DNA from 2 places in the Lacisediminihabitans sp. FW035 genome. Region 1 is predicted to be linked to the other one. Evidence: predicted binding sites of a transcription regulator. Region 1 holds the regulator's gene; the other holds the start of a gene.
The links. Region 1 encodes HspR, which represses chaperone genes until heat shock. Its sites were predicted from a motif close to AAGTTGAGTCNNNNNGACTCAACTT; they were not measured.
Positions count from the first base shown of each region.

Region 2: ACVXZ4_RS09455 (Hsp20/alpha crystallin family protein) is a predicted target of HspR. The motif match lies at 6,169-6,193, and genes of this name have one in related genera.

Region 1 is NZ_CM142187.1:3,698,132-3,708,844, reverse strand. It holds gene dnaK (molecular chaperone DnaK) at 1-1,438, shown strand, start outside; gene ACVXZ4_RS17625 (nucleotide exchange factor GrpE) at 1,444-2,046, shown strand; gene ACVXZ4_RS17620 (DnaJ C-terminal domain-containing protein) at 2,165-3,154, shown strand; gene ACVXZ4_RS17615 (heat shock protein transcriptional repressor HspR) at 3,171-3,587, shown strand; gene ACVXZ4_RS17610 (hypothetical protein) at 3,598-4,254, shown strand; gene ACVXZ4_RS17605 (class I SAM-dependent methyltransferase) at 4,247-5,419, shown strand; gene ACVXZ4_RS17600 (ATP-dependent Clp protease ATP-binding subunit) at 5,425-7,590, shown strand; gene ACVXZ4_RS17595 (acyltransferase family protein) at 7,691-9,748, shown strand; gene ACVXZ4_RS17590 (zinc-dependent alcohol dehydrogenase family protein) at 9,790-10,713, shown strand, end outside.
Region 2 is NZ_CM142187.1:1,960,580-1,971,292, forward strand. It holds gene ACVXZ4_RS09415 (DUF2188 domain-containing protein) at 116-316, shown strand; gene ACVXZ4_RS09420 (SDR family NAD(P)-dependent oxidoreductase) at 344-1,156, shown strand; gene ACVXZ4_RS09425 (thermonuclease family protein) at 1,187-1,768, opposite strand; gene ACVXZ4_RS09430 (endonuclease/exonuclease/phosphatase family protein) at 2,368-3,192, opposite strand; gene ACVXZ4_RS09435 (DUF1653 domain-containing protein) at 3,249-3,497, shown strand; gene ACVXZ4_RS09440 (cation:proton antiporter) at 3,524-4,729, opposite strand; gene ACVXZ4_RS09445 (cation:proton antiporter regulatory subunit) at 4,744-5,232, opposite strand; gene ACVXZ4_RS09450 (M50 family metallopeptidase) at 5,311-5,988, opposite strand; gene ACVXZ4_RS09455 (Hsp20/alpha crystallin family protein) at 6,218-6,628, shown strand; gene ACVXZ4_RS09460 (glucodextranase DOMON-like domain-containing protein) at 6,818-10,141, opposite strand; gene ACVXZ4_RS09465 (transglycosylase domain-containing protein) at 10,245-10,713, opposite strand, start outside.

The DNA of each region.
Region 1 (10,713 bases):
CGCCTATGGCCTCGACAAGGGCAAGGAAGACGAGCTCATCCTGGTCTTCGACCTCGGTGGCGGTACTTTCGACGTCTCGCTGCTCGAAGTGGGCAAGGACGACGACTTCTCGACCATCCAGGTGCGTTCCACCTCCGGTGACAACCGCCTCGGCGGAGACGACTGGGACCAGCGCGTCGTCGACTACCTGATCAAGCGCTTCAAGGACTCGACCGGTGTCGATGTCTCGGGCGACAAGATCGCCAAGCAGCGGCTCAAGGAGGCCTCGGAGCAGGCGAAGAAGGAGCTCTCGAGCTCCATGAGCACCAGCATCCAGCTGCCGTACCTGTCGCTCACCGAGAACGGCCCGGCCAACCTCGACGAGACGCTCACCCGCGCCAAGTTCGAAGAGCTCACCGCCGACCTGCTCGAGCGCACCCGCAAGCCCTTCACCGACGTCATCAAAGAGGCCGGGATCAAGGTCGCGGATGTCGCGCACGTCGTGCTCGTCGGTGGATCGACCCGCATGCCCGCCGTCGTCGAGCTGGTCAAGAAGCTCACCGGTGGCAAGGACCCGAACAAGGGCGTCAACCCGGACGAGGTGGTCGCCGTCGGCGCCGCCCTCCAGGCCGGCGTGCTGAAGGGTGAGCGCAAGGACGTGCTGCTCATCGACGTCACCCCCCTGAGCCTCGGTATCGAGACCAAGGGCGGCATCATGACCAAGCTCATCGAGCGCAACACGGCCATCCCCACCAAGCGAAGCGAGACCTTCACCACAGCGGACGACAACCAGCCGTCCGTGGCGATCCAGGTCTTCCAGGGCGAGCGTGAGTTCACCCGCGACAACAAGAACCTCGGAACCTTCGAGCTGCAGGGCATCGCTCCTGCTCCCCGGGGCATCCCGCAGGTCGAGGTGACTTTCGACATCGACGCCAACGGCATCGTGCACGTGTCTGCAAAGGACAAGGGAACCGGCAAGGAGCAGTCGATGACGATCACCGGCGGTTCGTCGCTGTCGAAGGACGACATCGAGCGCATGGTGCGCGAGGCCGAGGAGCACGCCGCGGAGGACAAGGAACGCCGCGCCACCGCCGAGACCCGCAACACCGCCGAGCAGCTCGCGTACTCCACCGACAAGCTCATCAAGGACAATGCCGACAAGCTTCCGGATGACGTGAAGTCAGACGTGCAGGCGGATGTCGACGCGCTCAAGAGCGCCCTCGCCGGCGAAGACGAGGCGGCCGTGAAGACCGCCTTCGAGAAGCTCAGCGAGAGCCAGCAGAAGCTCGGCGAGGCGATCTACTCCCAGGAGCAGGCCGCGGCCTCCGCCGAGGGTGCAGCCGAAGGTGAGCAGGCTCCCGCCGCCGATGACGAGGACATCGTGGATGCCGAAGTCGTCGAGGACGAGCCGGAAGCCGGCGACAAGCCCGATTCCGCGAAGCCCAAGGGCAAGAAGTAGCGCTGATGGCAGCCAACAAGAATCCGAAGCCCGGCAAGGGCAAAGGCGATCCGGAGGAGCCCGATAACGGGGCATCCTCAGAGGGATTCGAAGGTCCGGATGTCGAGACGTCGTTCACCGACGATGATCTCGCCTTCCTGGCCGGCGATGCCGCTGCCGGGTCGAGTGACGGCAAGGCATCCTCGCCGAAGGATCCCGCCGCCGAGATCCTCGGTGACCTCAAGCGGGTGCAGGCCGAGTTCGCCAACTACCGCAAGCGCGTCGAGCGCGACCGGGAGGCGAACCGGGAGGCGAACATCGCCGAGGTGGTGAAATCGCTACTCCCCGTGTTCGACGACCTGTCGCTGGCCGAGGCGCATGGCGACCTCGCCGAGGGACCGATGGTGGTGATCGTGGCGAAGCTGCGGGCGAGCCTCGAGAAATTCGGGCTCACCGTGGTGGGGGAGAAGGGCGACGTGTTCGACCCCCACCAGCACGAGGCACTCGTGCAGCTGCCGACACCGGGAGTGACGGTCAACACCGTCGCCGACGTGATCGCCCCGGGCTACAAACTCGGCGAACGCCTGCTGCGGCCCGCAAAGGTCGCGGTCGCGGTTCCCGCAGAATAGAACCACAACCCCTGCTGATCGAGTAGGGAGCTCCCGCGACCGTGTCGAGATCCATCGGGTTTCGACACGGCCGCGGGCGGCCTACTCAACCAGCAACCCCGTACGAAAGGAGGCGCCTGTGGCCAGCCAGGATTGGTTCGACAAGGACTTCTACGCCGTTCTCGGCGTCTCCAAGGATGTGTCCGCGGCAGACCTCAAGAAGGCCTACCGCAAGCTCGCCCGCAAGTACCACCCGGACTCCAACCCGGGCAACGCGGCGGCGGAGGCGAAATTCAAGGAGATCAGCGAGGCGAACTCCGTGCTCGCGGACGCCGAGCAGCGCAAGGAATACGACCAGATGCGGGCCATGGGCCCCGGTCGTGCGCGCTTCACCTCGGGTGCCCCCGGCCAGAGTGCCGGCTTCGAGGATGTCTTCGGCGGCATGTTCGGCCAGGGCGGCCAGCGCGGTGGACAGCGCTCCGGCGGCTCCGGCGGTTTCGATGACATCTTCAGCGGCATGTTCGGCCAGGGAGGCTTCGGGCAGCCCAGTGGCGGATTCCGCGGTGCCGGAGGCCCGACCAAGGGTCGCGACCAGACCGCGGGAACCACTCTCGACTTCCTCACTGCCATCAACGGCGACACGGTGAAGCTGCAGCCTGCCGAGGGCAAGCCGATCAGCGTCAAGATCCCGGCCGGCGTGAGCGACGGGCAGAAGATCCGCCTCAAGGGCAAGGGCGAGCCGAGTTTCGACGGTGGCCCCGCCGGCGACCTCACCCTCACCGTGACCGTGCGACGCCATCCGGTGTTCGAGCGCGACGGCCTCAACCTGCGCGTGGATGTGCCGGTCACCTTCACCGAGGCGACCCTCGGCGCGACCATCGAGGTGCCGACCCTCGGCGGCGAGCCGGTGAAGTTGCGGGTCGCGGCGGGTACCCCCTCCGGGCGTGTGCTGCGGGTCAAGGGCCGCGGCGTCACCACCGACAAGGGGGTCGGCGACCTGCTGGCGACCGTGCAGGTGGCGGTGCCGTCGCATCTCACGACGGATGCCCGCGAAGCTCTCGAGAAGTTCGCCTCCCTGCAACCCGACGAGAATCCCCGAGCCGACCTGATCGCCAAGTCGCGGGCCTGAGCGGAAAGGCACAGCAATGGAAGCGACCGATCCGGTCTTCGCGATCGCGATCGCGGCCGAGCTCGCGGGGATGCATCCGCAGACGCTGCGCCAGTACGACCGACTCGAGCTCGTGATCCCGCAGCGCACCTCCGGACAGTCCCGGCGATACTCGATGCGGGATGTCATGCAGTTGCGCGAGATCGCACGCCTCGGCACCGAGGGCGTGAGCCTCGAGGGTATCAAGCGCATCCTCCAGCTCGAGAACCAGGTGACGGCGCTGTCCGAGCGCGTGCGCGAGCTCGAACACGCGCTCGCCGATGAGCTGCTCTCCCGCCCGGGCAACCGCGTCTTCGCCGGCGGAGGAACCGGCGAGGTGGTCTCCCTTCGGGCAGGGACCCGCGCCCAGCGCAACACCCAACTGGTCGTCTGGCGACCGCTCGACCACGATTGAGGGACAACCGATGACCGACTATCCCGCGCCCGCGTCTGGTTACATCGCGCAGCCCTACGCCCCGCGCCCAGTGCGCCCGCCGCTCACCGCCCGTGCGAAACGGGGCACGGTGATCGCGGGAGCCGTGGGATTCGTGTTGCTCGGACTCGGCTACGCCATGGTCGCGCTGCCCATCGGTCTCGCTCTGCTCGTCGGATTCTTCGCGCTGATCATCCGCGCGGCCAGCTCATCATCGGGACCGTTGCCGTCTGGCCTCGAACAGTTTCTCGCGGGCCTCGACTTCGAGCCCTGGGTCGCCGCGCTCGTCATCCTCGCCCTCGTCGGCGTCGTGGTGATGGCCGTTGCCATCGTGCTGAGCGGCCGGATTCTCGCCGCCCATCAGGTGCGGCGCCCCTGGGCCGTCACCTGGGCGGGTTTCGGCATCGCGATCGTCGGGTCGTGGGTCGTCTCCGGCATCACCGGCGTATTCACGAATGTGGGCTTCAGCGGGGTGCGGTGGGACTCGTCCTCCGCCGGCTCCACGATCGTGCTCGTCGTGGTTATCTCGGCGTTGATCGCCCTCGTGTCCAACGCCGTAGTGGGCTGGCTCTCCTTCTGGTGGATGGCGCACGCCATGCGCCCGGCGGCTGTCTCGCCACAGCCGATTGTGGCGGACCCCCATGCCTGACGTCGACCTCGACCGCCTGCGTCGCTGGCCCGACGTCGAGGCGCCCAACCTGTTCGCGGTAGACGCGAGTGATCGGCTCATCCTCGACGAGGCATCCCTCGCTGTCTCGGCCGCACCACCCGGCACCGTCGTCGTGATCAACGATCACTATGGTGCGCTCGCGATCGGCGCCGCGGCGAATCTCGGGGCAACCGGGGTGCGGGTGTTCCAGGACGCTCTCGTCGGGGAGGCCGCGCTCTCGGCGAACGCCCGCGGGATCACCTCGGAGGTGCGGAGCCTTCCCCTCGGCCGGGAGCTGCTCTCGGGGGCGAGAGTCGTACTGCTCCAGGTGCCGCGCTCCCTCGCCGAACTCGATGAGATCGCCGGCGAGATCGCCCGGTGGGCCGACCCGGACGTCGTCGTCTTCGCCGGTGGACGCATCAAGCACCTCTCGCTCACGATGAACTCCGTGCTCACGAAGCACTTCGGGCGGTTGGATGTCTCGCTCGCCCGCCAGAAGTCGCGGGTGCTGATCGCCCGCCAGCCGTTCGTCGCGGCCAGCGGGTTCCCGGTGCGCGAGTACAACGACGAGCTCGGGCTCTGGGTGTGCGCCCACGGCGCCGTCTTCGCCGGAGCGAAGCTCGATCTCGGCACCCGACTGCTGATCTCGGTGCTCGACGGAGCACTGCCGACTGCCACCACCGCCATCGATCTCGGCAGCGGCACGGGAATCCTCGCGGCGACGCTCGCTCGCTCGCGCCCCGGCATCTCGGTGATCGCGACCGACCAGTCGGCCGCGGCCGTGGCATCCTCCCTCGCCACCATGCACGCCAACGACCTCGCCGACCGGGTGACGGTCATGCGGGATGACGGCCTGAAGAGCCAGCCCGACGCCAGCGCCGACCTCATCGTGCTCAACCCGCCCTTTCATGTCGGGGCAACGGTGCACACCGGCCTCGCCGACCGCCTGTTCCGGGATGCGGCCCGCGTGCTGCGCCCCGGAGGCGAGCTCTGGACCGTCTACAACTCGCACCTCGCGTATCGGCCGACACTGCAATCGGTGATCGGCTCCACCCGCGAAGTGGTGCGCAACAACAAGTTCACGGTCACCTCGTCCCGCCGACGAGTGACCGCACTCACCGCAGAAGACAACGCGAGCCCGTCCGGTTCGCGCGTGGAAAGGTAACGCGAATGGCCAACCTCCAGGGTGCTCCCGCCACCGACGAAGAGCAGCAGAGCGCTCTCGAGAAGTACGGCGTCGACCTCACGGCGATCGCGCGCACCGGAAAGCTCGATCCGGTGATCGGTCGCGACGCCGAGATCCGCCGCGTGAGCCAGGTGCTCACCCGGCGCACCAAGAACAACCCGGTGCTCATCGGTGAGCCCGGCGTCGGAAAGACGGCCGTGGTCGAAGGCCTCGCGCAGCGCATCGTCGCCGGCGACGTCGCCGACTCCCTCAAGGGCAAGCGGCTCGTCTCCCTCGACCTGGCCGCCCTCGTGGCCGGGGCCAAATATCGTGGCGAGTTCGAAGAGCGGCTCAAGGCCGTGCTCAAGGAGATCAACGACGCCGACGGCGAGATCATCACCTTCGTTGACGAGCTGCACACCCTCATGGGTGCGGGCGGCGGCGAGGGATCGGTCGCGGCTTCCAACATGCTGAAGCCGATGTTGGCCCGCGGGGAGCTGCGGCTCATCGGCGCGACCACCCTCGATGAATATCGCGAATACATCGAGAAGGATGCCGCGCTCGAACGCCGCTTCCAGCAGGTGTTCGTCGGCGAACCGTCGGTTGAAGACACCATCGCCATCCTGCGCGGGCTGAAGGAGCGCTATGAAGCCCACCACAAGGTGGCCATCGCCGACACCGCGCTCGTGGCCGCTGCATCCCTCAGCAACCGCTACATCAGCGGGCGCCAGCTTCCTGACAAGGCAATCGACCTCGTGGACGAGGCGGCAAGCCGGTTGAAGATGGAGATCGACTCGTCTCCGGTGGAGATCGACCAGCTGAAGCGCGCGATCGACCGCATGAAGCTCGAAGAGCTCGCCCTCAAGAAGGAGAAGGACGCGGCCTCTAAGGCGCGCCTGCAGAAGCTCCGCGATGAGATGGCCGAGATGCAGAAGAAGCTCGACGGGTTGAACGCGCGCTGGACTGCCGAGAAGGCCTCCCTCCAGGGCGTCGGAGATCTGCGGATGCGCCTCAACGATGCCCGCATCGAGCTCGATCGCGCCATGCGCGAGGGTCGGTACGAAGACGCCTCACGACTCGACTACGAGGTGATCAAGAAGATCGAGCGCGACATCGCCGCGGCGGAATCGATGGAGACCACCGGCCCGCGCATGGTGAACGAGCAGGTGACAGAAGAGGACATCGCGGCGGTCGTCGCCGCCTGGACCGGCATCCCGGTCGGTCGTCTCATGCAGGGCGAGACCGACAAGCTGCTGAACCTCGAGAACGAACTCGGCAAGCGCCTCGTCGGCCAGAAGCCCGCGGTACGGGCGGTGGCGGATGCCGTGCGCCGCTCCCGCGCCGGAATCGCCGACACTGATCGACCCACCGGTTCGTTCCTGTTCCTCGGCCCGACCGGGGTCGGCAAGACCGAACTCGCCAAGGCGCTCGCCGAATTCCTCTTCGACGACGAGAAGGCGATGGTGCGCATCGACATGAGCGAGTACAGCGAGCGCCACTCGGTCGCCCGCCTCCTCGGAGCCCCTCCCGGCTACATCGGCTACGAACAGGGCGGTCAGCTCACCGAGGCCGTGCGGCGACGCCCGTACTCCGTCGTGCTTCTCGATGAGGTGGAGAAGGCGCACAGTGGCGTCTTCGACGTGCTACTGCAGGTGCTCGACGACGGCCGGCTCACCGATGGCCAGGGCCGCACCGTCGACTTCCGCAATGTCATCCTCATCCTCACCTCCAACCTCGGCAGCCAGTACCTCGTCGATGCCACCCTGAGCGCGGATGCCAAGGAGGACGCGGTCAACGCGATGGTGCGCCAGGCCTTCAAGCCGGAGTTCCTCAACCGCCTCGACGACATCGTGATCTTCAGCGCCCTGTCCAAGGACGACCTCGCCCAGATCGTGGAGCTCTACATCGACAGGCTCGCCCGGCGCCTCCAGGACCGCCGGCTCGATCTCGCGGTGACCCCGGATGCCCGCAGCTGGCTCGCCGAGCGCGGCTACGACCCGATCTACGGTGCTCGACCGCTTCGTCGCCTGATGCAGCACGAGATCGACGACAAGCTCGCCACCGCTCTGCTCAGTGGCGAGATCCGCGATGGGGACATCGTGATCGTGGACCTCGACTCCGACAACGACACGCTCAGCATCCGCAAGGGGGAAGTGCCCGCCGACGAGTAGCCCCGCGCCCGCGAGTGACACCTGCGCCCGCAAATTCGGGCGCGTGTGTCACTCGCGGGCGCGGGAGCTCTTCGGCCTCGCCCTGTTAGCCTGATTCGCGATGTCATCTCCCTCGACGCGCGAGCGCCTACAGCAGCCGAAGTCGGCACCGAAGCACTTCCTCCCGCACGTGCAGGGACTGCGGGCGGTGGCCGTGATCCTCGTCGTGCTCTACCACTTCTGGCCCGGGCGCCTCTCGGGCGGTTACATCGGCGTCGATATCTTCTTCGTGATCTCCGGGTTCCTGATCACGGGCCAGCTCGCGCGGGAGCTCGAGCGCACCGGTCGGATCGCGCTGCCCGCCTTCTGGGCGAAGCGCGTGCGCCGGCTGTTGCCGGCATCCATCACCGTGCTCATCTTTGCAACGCTCGCCACGCTGTTCATCCTGCCGCTGTCGAGCCTCCTCGACTCGCTCAAAGAGATCCTGGCCAGCACCTTCTACGTCGAGAACTGGTCGCTCGCGATCGGTTCGGTGAACTACCTGTCCTCCCACGACGCGACGGCCGCGCAGCACTACTGGTCACTGTCGCTCGAGGAGCAGTTCTACGTGTTCTGGCCGCTCTTGCTGCTCTTCGCAACCTGGGTCGGGGTCAAATTCTTCGCCAATCGTCGCTGGCTGCCGATGATCGGCCTCGTGGTGGTGGTGAGCCTGCTCTCGCTCATCGTCTCTCTCGCCTACACGGCTACGAATCCGGCCGAGGCCTTCTTCGTCACTTTCACCCGCGTGTGGGAGTTCGGCGCCGGGGCGATCCTCGCTCTGCTGCCGAAGTGGCGACCGCGGGGCGCGATCTGGCCCAACGTGCTCGGCTACGCCGGGCTGGTCGCGATCCTCATCGCCAGCTACCGGTACGGACCCAACACCCCGTTCCCCGGAACGGCGGCCCTCGTGCCGGTGCTCGGCGCAGTCGCCGTGATCGCGTCGTCCCGGGCCGAGCGCTGGTGGGACATCGGATCCGTGCTCGGCGGACGGCCGCAGCGCTTCATCGGCGACATCTCATACTCCGTGTACCTCTGGCACTGGCCGCTCATCGTCATCGCCCCCTTCATCCCGGGGTGGGGCCTCGACGGCATCAACCGCATCGCCCTCCTGCTCGCCTCCTTCGTGCTCGGCTGGCTGACCAAGCGCTACATCGAGGATCCCGCGCGCACCTGGACCGTGCTCCTCCGTCGTCCGCCGCGGGCGACCTACGCCTTCATGGGCGTGCTCATGCTCGTCTCGACCCTCTTCGTCGCCGGCACCTTCGCGGTGCAGAATCCGAAGTACCAGGCTGCGGCGGCAGAACTCGCCTCGATCAGTGCGGATCCGCCCGCCTGCTTCGGGGCAGAAGCATCCGCCGACTGCCAGAATCCGAAGCTCGCGACCGCTGTGATCCCGAGCGCCGGTTTCGGCAACGCCGACAAGCCGGGGCACGACGAATGCTTCGTTCAGCTCAACGAGTCAGCGGTCACGGCCTGCACCTTCGGTTCGAAAGCGGCGGACGCGCCGAGAGTAGCCCTCATCGGCGACAGTCACGCCTACCAGTACATCGAGACGATGATCTCGCTCGCCGACAGGAACGGCTGGGCCCTCACCACCTACCTCAAGGGCGCCTGCCCCTGGAATACGACTCCGATCGGCGGGCCGAGCCCGGCCTTCACGGACTCGTGCCAGCAGTGGCTCGGCAACCTGAAGGCGACCCTTGCCAAACAGCCCACCTATGACGCGATCTTCGTGACCGCGCTTCACGACACCCCCTATGTGACAACCGGGGGAGAGGCGGCGATCGCCGCGGGCTTCTCCTCGGCCTGGAAGCAGGCGAAGGGCGCGCCGATCGTCGCCCTCGTGGACAACCCCGACTTCCTCAGCGACCCCAACAAGTGCCTGCGTCTCAGCTCGCCGCGGGACTGCACGGAGCCGCGAAAGGACGTGCTCGCAGCGACGGATCCGATCGCGGTCGCGGCGACGGCGAGCGGGGCATCCCTCCTCGATTTCACCGACAAGTACTGCGACGAGAAGTCGTGTTTCAGCGTGGTCGGTGGTGCAAACGTCTACCGTGACCAGGATCACCTCACCGTCACCTGGACCCGCACGCTCTCCACCCAGATCGGCACGGCGATCACAGCGGCGCTCGGGCGCTGACCGCGGTCGGGCGTAGCCCCACACGCAAATAAACTGGAGACATGCGTGCAACCCTGATCCACGGCGAGCGGGACATCCGCCTCGAAGACGTGGCCGACCCCCAGCTCATCACCGCCACCGATGCCATCGTCAGAGTCGTCGCTGCCTGCGTCTGTGGGTCCGACCTCTGGCCCTACCGGGGAGTCACCCCCACGAAGCATCCGCACCGCATCGGGCACGAGTTCGTCGGAATCGTGACGGAGACCGGCGACGAGGTGTCGAAGATCCGCGTCGGCGACTTCGTGATCGCCCCGTTCTACCACTGCGACATGACCTGTGTGAACTGCCTCAACGGGGTCAGCACCTCCTGCCTCGACGGTGGCTGGTGGGGAACGGATGACCGCAACGGCAATTTTGTGGACGGTGCGCAGGGCGAATTCGTGCGGGTGCCGCACGCCGACGGCACTCTCGTCGCCACCCCGGCGCAGCCACGCCCGGAGCAGATCCCCGGCCTCCTCACGCTCGCCGATGTGATGGGCACCGGACACCACGCGGCATTCTCGGCGGGGGTCACCACGGGTGATTCCGTCGTGGTCGTCGGCGACGGCGCGGTCGGGCTCTGTGCGATCATCGCGGCCAAGCGCCTCGGCGCGACCCGCATCATCGCGATGTCGCGCCATGCCGACCGGCAGGCGCTCGCGACCGAGTTCGGGGCCACCGACATCGTCGAGGAGCGTGGCGACGAGGGAGTCGCCCGGGTCAAGGAGTTGCTCGGTGGAGTGGGGGCGGACCGGGTGCTCGAGTGCGTCGGCACGAAGGAGTCGATGGACCAGGCCATACGCACCGCCCGTCCGGGAGGTCGCATCGGTTACGTCGGCGTGCCGAACGGCGGATCGGAGTTGCCGATCCGCTCACTGTTCGGCGCCAACATCGGCGTCGCCGGCGGAGTCGCGCCTGTGCGCAACTACATCGAGGAGCTGCTGCCG
Region 2 (10,713 bases), 1.7 Mb from region 1:
GGAGCGAGCTCGACCGGACGCACGCGATTGTCCAGAGCCGGGGCGGCTCTGCCGATCAGGAACCGCGCCTGAGTCGGGGTGGCGCAAACGCCGCCTGCGGGCGCAGGCTAGAGCCATGACCAACGGCGACGTAGAGACCATCGACAAGGGCGGCCAGTGGGTGAACCGGGTGATCGGGGAGCCGGAGCGCAGCGAGAGCTACTCCAGCAAGGAGGAGGCGATCGAGGAGGGCCAGGCGTTGGCCGACCAGCTTGGCACGACCCACACCGTACGCGCCGCCACCGCGACCGGGGACATTACAGACCCGCAGGAGTAGGTCGACGGCATCAGCGATAATCGACGGATGCCCGAAACCATCATCATTACCGGCGCCAGCGACGGCATCGGCGCCGCCGCCGCCCGCGAACTCTCCTCCCAGGGACACACCGTCGTCATCGTCGGGCGCTCGCCCGAGAAAACGGCGAGAGTCGCGGATGCCCTCAGTGCCGACCGCTTCGTGGCCGACTTCTCGAAGCTCAGCGAGGTACGTCGGCTCGCGGCAGAGTTGCTCGAACGCTATCCGCGGATCGACGTGCTCGCCAACAATGCGGGCGGAATCTTCGGCGACCGCACCCTCACCGAGGACGGCCACGAGCTCACGCTGCAGGTGAATCACCTCGCGCCGTTCCTGCTCACCACCTTGCTGATGGATCGCCTGGTGTTCAGCAGTGCCCGCGTGATCAACACGTCGAGCGTCGCGAATCTCAGCGCAGACATCCACATCGACGACCTCGACCTGGCGAGCGGATTCAGCCCGGGCAAGGCCTACAGCAACGCCAAGCTCGACAACATCCTCTTCACCAAGGAACTGGACCGCCGCTTCGGCCCGGACGGCATCAGCACGGCAGCCTTCCATCCCGGAGTCGTAGCCTCGAATTTCGCCAGCGACTCGACCAGCCCGTTGCGCGTGATCTACCGCAGCATCCTGCGCCACACCCTCATCTCGAACGAGAAGGGTGCCGACACCCTGGTCTGGCTCGCGACGACCGCCCCCGGCAAAGTCTGGACACCGGGGGAGTACTACATCAAGCGCAAGCCTGGACGCACCAACCGGCAAGCGGATGACGCGCAGCTCGCGAGTGCCCTCTGGGAACGGAGCGCGGAGATGGTCGCCTAGCGCCGAGGCGCATTGAGGGTCGGGGCCGCTCTATCCACACGCCCCCGACCACAACCCGAGCCTCGCTTCCCTGGCACGCTCCACTGCCGCCTGCACTGTCGCATATCCCTCCACATTCTGGCCATGCCGCACCGCCCGCCCCAGTCCCTCCTGGGCCAGCACCTCGCTCACGTTCTGTCCGCTCGCCGTGACGACCGTCGCCAGCGTGCGCCCGTACTGGTCCACCCGTTCCACGTCGAAGACCAGCCCGACCGTCGATCCCACTGGCACCAACTGCTTCAGTCGAGCGGATGCCTCGGGCCCCATGCACTGCACGGGCGTGTTCTCTTTTACGGTCTCCGGCGTGTCGACGTTGAGGAGCCGGATGCGCGTTCGCACCCCGCCTAGGGAGACGTCGAGCGTGTCGCCGTCCACGAGGTGGGTCACCCGGCCCTGCTCGGTGGGAATCGGTGCGACCGCGGGCCAGGAATTCGGTGCCCGTGATGCCTCGGGCGCGGTCGGCGACCCGAGGTCGGTGCCCGTGAGCTGCGGGATCAGCACTACCGCGAATAGCAGGGCCAGCAGGATGACTATGAGCACCGGTACCACCGCGGTGGCACGGCGCTCACTCATGGGTACACGGTAGCGCGCACCGGTAGGGAAGAGCCGCTATTCAATGTCGTATCGTTCGTCCGTAGCCCAGTCCAATTCGGGCGAACAGGGGTTCGTGCACCCCTTCGCCTGTCCTCTTCGGGCAGGCTAATTGGGCGGCGGGTCAGTTTGCCCGCCGGGTAACGCCCCCTACTCCGCGAGGGACAAACGATGAGCGGGTGCCTGACCAAGCAGTGGACGATTCTTCTCCATCCACAGTTGATGGTCGCGAAGGCCTCGCGCTACTGCGGTCCGTACTACGGAGTAGAGAAGCAAGAGTGCAATGCATGGCAATGCGACCCACAGGATGAGCGCGCAAGTTCCCAAAACTTGAAAGATATCCATGTGAGGACTCTTCCAGTTCGTCTCACCTGGCGCGCACCCCCAAACGCGGCATCACTCGGGAATAGCAGAGAAAAACACCGACGGGTCATCTGTCTACCGGAAGAAGGAATGGAGAGGGTCCCGGGGAGGGACGGCCCTCCGATCTAACGCTGCTCACGATTTATGAGGAGGAGGGTCACGTCGAACATCAGGCACCTCACTTCCGGTTGTGGATCCATCGGCGAGGAAGCGCGGGGTTACCCGGGCAGGGTGATGATCGCCTGGACGGGGGCGTGGTCCGACGGCCAGGCGCCGTCGAACCGCGTGACATTGATGCCCGCACGGGAAACCGAGATCCCTGCTGTCGCAAGGATCCAGTCGATGCGCTTGTGGTCGAGGCGAGGGGGCCGATAATCGGGGAAGGTGCCCCACGCCTCCGAGACGCGCTCCGACGCGACATCCCAGGTATCCACAAGGGTGCCGCCGGTGGTGATGGCCCGGTGGGGAAGCGAGCCGACGCTCGTGTTGAAGTCGCCGGTGACGAGCGCCGGTAGTGGGCTGGCCGCGACGATCGCGCGCACCACGGTTGCAGAATGGATGCGGGCGTTGCGGGACCGGTGGTCGAAGTGGGTGTTCAGGGCCCGGAATTCGATTCCCGTCTCGCGGTCGCGAAACGTGGCCTCGACGAGCACTCGCGGGACCTTGTTGCCCCAGGTGGTCGAACCGCTGGCAGCCGGAGTGTCCGAGAGGGCGGTCTGCTTCCACTGCAGCATCCTGAGGCGTCGCCCGTCGTAGAACAGCGGGCATCCTTCGCCGCCTCGGTCGGCGTTGCGCCCGTAGCCGACGGAGCGATAGCGACTACCGAGCGCCTGGCGCAGGAATGCGGCCTGGTCCGGTAGGGCCTCCTGAACGCCGATAATCGTGGGCAGTTCACACTCGAGCAATCGGGCGATGAGCCCGCGCCGTTTGACCCAGCGGTCCGGATTGCCGGGGAGGAGGCGCGGCATCCTCCGGCGGATGTTGAAACTCATCACCTGAAGCTCTGGTGCGGTGACGGGACCGAGGAGGGGGATGTCCGTCACGTGTCCAGCCTACGGTCGACACGCCGCCGCGTGTGCGCAAACGCTACCCTTCTCGGATGGTCGACACTCATGATGGCTCTACCCCGGAGACCTCCTCGGTCCCCGCCGGAACCTACCGCCACTACAAGGGCTTTCTGTACGAGGTCATCGGTGAGGCGACCCATTCGGAGACAGAGGAGTCGCTCGTCGTCTACCGCGCCCTCTACGGTCAGTTCGGGCTCTGGGTGCGACCCCTCGAGATGTTCCTCGGCGAGGTCGAAGTGGAGGGCACGAGCGTGCGACGGTTCGCGCCGTTGGAAGCCTGACCGCTCTGTAAGCCTGATCCGCGCGGTCAGCCCAGCTCCGATGCAACTCCGGCGGCGCGTACTTTCTCCTGCCGGGTGCTGATCCGGCGGCGGAACCAGGCGGCGTCGGTCATCCGGGCCAGGATAGGCCCGGCGATCACGGTCAGCAGCACGTAGGCGGTCGCAAGCGGTGCGAGCCTCGGCTCGATTCCTGACCCGGCCGCGAGCCCGGCGATGACGATCGAGAACTCGCCGCGCGGGGTCAGGGCGAACCCGGTGCGCCACCGGCCGGGTACTCCGATGCCCGCCGCCGCCGCCGCGCGGTAGCCGGTGAAGGTCTTCGTCGCGATCGTGATCACGGCGAGGATCGCGGCCGGCAGCAACACCGGCGGGATACTGGCCGGCTCGGTGGAGAGGCCGAAGAACACGAAGAATACGGCGGCGAACAGGTCGCGCAGCGGAGAGAGGAGCTGCTGGGCGTTGTGTGCCACTCGCCCGGAGAGTGCGATCCCAACCAGGAAGGCACCGACCGCGGCCGAGACATTCACCTCTTGGGCGATGCCGGCCACCAACATGGTGAGTCCGAGCACTCCGAGAAGGAGCGATTCGGAGTGGTTCGCGGCGAACAGCCGCGAAATGACGCGTCCGTGCCGCAGCGCGAGGTACAGGATCACCGCCACCACAAGCACAGCCACGACCAGCGCTGTTGCTCCCGCGAGAACGCCCGCGCCGATCACCAGCGCCGAGAGCACAGGAAGATAGAACGCCATCGCGAGGTCTTCGATCACCAGGATCGACAGGATCGTCGGTGTCTCCCTGTTGCCCAATCGGCGTAGGTCGCGCAACACCTTGGCGATCACCCCGGACGACGACACCCAGGTGATTCCCGCCAACGCGACGGCGGCCACCGGACCCCAGCCGAGCACGAGGGCGCAGAGCGCCCCGGGAAGCGCGTTGAGGAGGGCATCCAGGATGCCCGCTCTCCGAGACCGCTTGAGGCTGGTGATGAGCTCGGTCGGTGAATATTCCAATCCGAGCATCACCAGCAACAGAATCACGCCGAGCTCGCTCCCGAAGGTGAAGAACTCGTTGCCGGCATCGAGGGGCACGAACCCGCCGACGCCGAAAGCGAGACCGGCGAGCAGGTAGAACGGGATGGCGGAGATGCCCATGCGATCCGCCAGCCGTGAGAGCAGGCTGAGACCGAGCAGTACGGCCCCGACTTCGATGAGGAGCAGGGCGGCGTCATGCATGGGCGGAGGGGATATCAGCCGTCGGTGAGAACGCGGGAGAGGGCGTCGAGCCCCGGACGGGTACCCACAGCGACGATGGTGTCGCCGGCTTCAAGGGGAGTATCCGGAGTGGGCGAGGGGATGACATCCGCTCCCCGCACGATCGCGACGATCGACGTGTGCGTTCGGGTGCGCGCCCTGGTGGCGCCGAGGACCTCGCCGGCGTAGGGCGAGCCGGCAGAGATGAGCAGCTGCTCGGTGAAGAGCCCCGCCGCCTGCTCACGGATGCCGGCGAGCTGGCCGAGCATGAGGGACGCCCCGAGCACATCGGCGAGAGCAGCCGCCTCGTCGTCGGTGAGGGCGACGGAATCCACTGCTTCGTCAGGATCGTCGACACCGAACAGGGCCAGCTCACGCTCACCCGATCGATGGGACACCACACCGATGCGGCGGCCCTTCTTGGTGATCACGTCATGGCGTGTGCCGATGCCCGGCAGATCCACTTTTTCGACTCGTACGCTCACGCGGCAACCCTAACAGGCGGGCTCGGCGAGGTCGGTGCCGGGGCAAGGCCGGCCTGTGATTGCCGACCTTCGCGGTGATCACGACGGCGCCGCTGAGCCAAGGTAGGACCAAACCGCGAAGACGCAGCTCGCGCCGATAAGGGTAGTGAAGAGCAGGAGCCAGACCGGTGACGGAATGCCCGTTCGACGATAAAGCAGGTAGGCATCGGAGGTGGCGAGCTGGTCGCGGCGCCACACATGCACGCCGATGACCGTACCGAGCGCTCGCACCGCACCCACGAGCAGGGCGATCCCGATCACCAGAAGGGCGTAGCCCTGAAACGCAGGAGTGGCGAAGAACCAGAGCAGCGCACTGGTGGCGGCCGAGACGATCACGACGATCGCGCCGAAGGCGTTGCGGATCACCAGCAGCGTGAGCACAAGCACGACCCCGCCAACGAACAGGGCAAGAGCCGTGTATCCGTTGAACACACTCCAGAGCTGAGCGGCGCCGACGATGGCGGGTGCCGGATATCCGAAGACGCCGCTCACCATGGTGCCGAGCACTCCGCGCCCGCTGCTCAGCGCGTCGCCGGAGTGATTGCGGCGGATACGGATGCCGTGGACCGCCCGGCCGGTGAGGATCGCGGCCACCGCGTGCCCGAGTTCGTGGACAAGTGTGGCGAAGAGGCCGAAGTACTGCCAGGTGGCGCGCGGCAGGCTGAGGGTCCCCGCGACCGCCACGATCACGATGAACACCGGAAGAGGGATGACCACTGCCGTCGTCTGCGCGAAGAGGGCGGGGAATGCGCTGCCGAAGGCTGAGGCAGGGTGATAGGAATCGATAGTCGTCAGTTTGCCATCATCGGTTTCTCAGCTCACGGAGTGATCGCTGAGGGCGGAACACCGACCTCCCGATTCGCTGGCACTCTCCGCGGTCGAGTGCTAATTTTGTTGTAGTTGAGTCAGACCGACTCAAGTTTAGAAACGCACTTGGAGTTTGATGATGACAACGCTTTACCCCACCTCCCGCAGCACTCGAAGCATGCCGATGGACCTCTTCCGCGACGGCGACAACTACGTCATGAACGCCGACCTCCCGGGCATCGACCCGGCGACTGTGGACATCGACGTCGACGGCCAGGTGCTCAGCATCCGGGCCGAACGTGCCGCCGCCTCCACCGACACGGTCATGTGGCTCTCTCGCGAGCGCCAGTCCGGATCGTTCCAGCGCCGCCTCACTCTCGGCAGGAACATCGACACCGAGCGCATCGCGGCGAAATACGACAATGGCGTGCTCACCGTCACGATTCCGGTGACCGAGAAGTCCAAGGCTCGCAAGATCGAGGTCGTCCCCGCGAACCTGCCTGAGTCCGCGGCCACCAGCGACGAGGGGCTCGAGGTCGACGCCGCTTAGTCGTTCGCTCCGCCAGGACCGCGACGGCACATCGAAGGGCTCGGAACAGGGTTCCGGGCCCTTTCTTGCGTCGCAAATGTCATTCAGTGCGCCGCTCACCAGGGCGCGCCCTGGCGCACGGAACGCGAGGCCGGGATACTCCAGCTTCGAGTTCACTGCCGTCTAGCGAACGTGCATCCCGCGCCTGCCCTACGGAATCACCACCGCCGCCAACTTCACCGGCCCCGCGGTGTAGTCGAGCTCGTTCGCCTGCGAGACTCCCGACGGCACGATCGTGTCCATCACCTTCGGCACGGTGTTCGGGTCGGCCGAGCAGAAGGCGGCAGGTGATGCCACGGCGCAGACTCCGAAACTGTAGTCACCGGCAGTCGCGCTGAAGGCGCGGGTCTGATCCACCCCGTGCGTGCCATCCTGGCCTGTGAGGGCCACGGTGAAGCCCCACCCCGCGGCCGGCGTTCCGCCCAGCGCTGTCTTGTCCACGCTGAAGGTGATGTACCGGCTGACCGCGTTCGCACCGACCGTCACCGCACCGAGCGAGGCGCCTGAGGCATCCACGAACCGGTTGTTGCCGAAACCCTGCGCCTCGATCAGGCGGCTCCAGGGAGCGACCGTCGAATAGTTCATCCCGGGATAGGACGATGCCGTGGAGGTCGAGACCGCGCCGGGCTGCGACACGTACACATCCACGAGCTGGGCACCGTTCGTCGAGCCGAAGGTGAGGGTGAGGTCGGCGGTCTGTACCCGGAAGGTGACCGTCGATCCGGTGTCGTAGACCTGGAATCGATCGAGGTCGAAGGCGCCGGCGTGGAAGTCCCCGGCCTTCGGGTAGGCGTAGTTGCCCGGACCGCTGTCGTCGCCGGTCGGATCGTCGACGCTGTAGAGCAGCGTGCCATTCACGACATCGTTCACCACGGACCGCACCACCTGGGCGGTGCCGCCGTTGCTTGCGGTGCTCGTGATCACGAAGACGTTCGTGCCGGACGCGGAGGTCACATCGACGCTGAATGAGCCGTCGGCGGCCGCGGTGGTGTGTGTCAGTGTGGTGACACTGTTGGCGTCGGTGGCGACATCCGCGATGTCGATGGATGCCCCGGGGGCGGCGGTTCCGCTGACCGTCGTCGTCGCCCCGGTGGCCGATCCGTCCGTCGGGGCCGTCACGCTGAGGGGAGTCGACCGCTGGCTGTGGGACACGTAGCGGTCGCGCACTTCGGAGGGCTGTTCGAGGCTGCGCCCCGCCGCGAGGTCGGCCGTGAGCCGCACCTGTGAGGCCGAGCCCCAGGTGAGCGGTGAAGCCGATCCGTCCGCCTTGCCGTTGACAAAGCCGATCGACGCCGTCGCCGGGTCGGTACCGAACGGCGAGGCGGGCACATCCGCCCGGTCCCAGACCTGCTCGGGCACGAGGCCCGGACCGGAGTTCATCCGGTTGATCGACACCAGCACCGAGGATGCGTCGGACTTTTGCCCCTGGGCGAGATACTGCTGAGCCCGCTCGGCTCCCAGCACGGGCCACGGGTGGCCGGTGCCGGAGAAGTTGTTTGTCCAAGGAGCCCCGGTGACCGTGCAATTCGTGCCGGCGCCCACGAAGCAGTCGCCATAGCCGTCGCCGTTGTAGCGCAGCCAGGCGGCACCACTGTCGGTGGGGCGCTGAATCGCGGCATCCGTCACCGCGAGCGAATTGAGAATCACGGGATCAGTAGCGGGCAGGATGCCGAGGCGCACGTACTCGAGGAAGCCTGCATCCACGACCGCGCGCTGGTCGAGCGTCGGGCCCCCATTGCCCACGATGTAGCTGATGGCGGCATTCGGGTCGCCGGTCTTGGAGAGTCTGATGAAGTAGGGGGAAGTAGAGAGCGGACCGTTCGTCGTGACTCCCCAGGCCGTGATCATGCGCTGGTACTGGTCCGCGGTGGCGCGCCACACCCTGGCGCTTGCGGAGTCATGGTGCTGATCGGCGATGGTCGCCGCCGCGATGAGGCCCGCGATCTCGGCAGCGATGGTGGAGGGGGAGTAACCGGTCTGCTCTTCCCAGCGTTCGACACCGAAGCTGGGGCCGTGGCTCACGAGGAAATTCGCCGCCGAGCGCACATGCGGCCAGAGTGCGTCGTCCCCCGCGAGACCGGACTGCAGAGCCATCAGGATCGGGTAGGCCGTCTCGTCCAGCTGATCGTTGAAGGCGTCGGCGGCCTTCGTGCCGTCGAGAAGGGAATTGCGCGGCTGCGAGCCGTTGGCCTGCTGGCTCTTCAGCAGGAGATAGCGCACAGTCGCTTGCGCGGTGGCGACGTCGCCGTCCGTATAGAGGGCGGTCCACGCCTCATAGAGATCGCGGGCGAACACCTCCTTGTAGCCGCCGACGAAGAGGTTGTTCGGGTCGTTCGCCACGATGGACTGCCCCCACGGGGCATCCAGTCCCGCGACGATCGCACCGGGAAAGGTCTTGTCTTCGGATGCCTTCACGACGTTCGCCGACTGGTAGTAGTTCTTGATCGCGGCGATCCGCTGCGAGCCGGTGAGACCCGGCGTAGTGAGCACCGGGAATTTGAGACCCGCGTCGTAGCGGGCCCAGCCGGCGAGATAGGTCGCCGTGAGGCGGGCCGGCGAGGATGACGCCGTCGCCTTCGCTGTCGCGACCGCGGCGGCCTGTGTCGTGCCGAATCCGAGAGCGAGCGTCGCCTCCCCGTCATGGTCGCGCTGGACGCCGACAGTCTGCTCGACATTGCCGCCCGTTGCGGTCGCCGACACGGGGTCAAGGGTGTGAGACGAGTCGAGCTGGGTCAGCCCGTCACTCGCCGTTCCGACGAAACCGCTGCTCACGCCGCTGAACGGACGATCGCCGACTAGCGCGAGGTAGGAGGGCACCGCATAGGCGGTGCGATTGGCCTGGCTGGTCGTCTTCGTGTCGAACGATACCGGCACGGGACGACCGGTGCTGGTGTCGATGAGAGCGGTGTCAGCGCCCCCGTTGGCTGCTCCTCCACCGCCGTTGCCGCCTGCGTTCGCGTCGAGTCGGACGTAGAGGGAGTACGCGCGGGCCGCCTTCGTGAGGGGCTGGAACTTCGTTCGCACTACCACGCTGTTGCGAGCAGGGTCGGTGAGGTAGGTGTTGACGAGCCGGTAGGCCCCGCTTTTCGCCGTGGAAGTGATCGTGCAGACGGTGCCCGTGGCATCCGCCGCCGCCGTATACGTCATGTCGCGGCTCTGAAGGTCGGTGAATGACGAGCCGTCGGTGACGAGGTACTGCATGGTCTCGACGTTGGTGGCGTCGAGGGTGGGCGCATAGACATCCGAGAGGATGCCGTTCGCCACCGTGAACCAGATCTTGGACTCCGTCGTGCGCGAGGTGCCGACACAGTCCTTACGGGATTGCCCCTGGTGACTCGTGAGCCCGGGGGAGCCGACCGCTTCACCGCTCACCGGGGCGCGCGTCGCCGCGAGAGCCGGGGCGGACCCGAATGAGAGCGCCGCGAGGGCGAATACAGCGGCGGTTGCAGGCACGATGAACTGGCGTCGGAACACGGGGGTCTCTCCTTTGAGAACGTTCTAGTTACGGAACGTAGACCCACCGCGCACGATGGTCAACACCCGGTCTGTCTACCGGCCGGGCGGTCGCGAACCGGGCTTATTTTGCGCGGGTCGCTCCCCGCCCACTCACCAGCGCCGGGTCCGGGGCGGGGAAAGCGCCGCCCCGGTATTCGGGGTTCGCGCTGAGGGATGTCATCGTGTTGCGGAAGATGTTGAACTTCGTGTTGTAGCCGTTGGTGCCGGCGAGCGTGATCTTGCGCAGCGAGCGTTGACCGCCGTCCGTATTTCCCACCCACACCGCGAGGGACATCCTGGTGGTCGTGGCGACCAGCCAGTTCTGCGCCGCGTCATTGGTTGTGCCGGTCTTGCCGACGATCGGCACGCCGTCGCGGGGACGTCCGGGAGTTCCGGTTCCGGAAGTCATCACCGCACTCAGGGCGTAGGCAACGGTCGCTGCGACGTTGGGTGCGACGGCCTGGGTGCAGGAGCGGGGCTGTCCGGGACCCTCCTTGCCGTCGGGTCCCACCACCTTGTCGATGATGGTCGGCGCGCAATACAGACCGTTC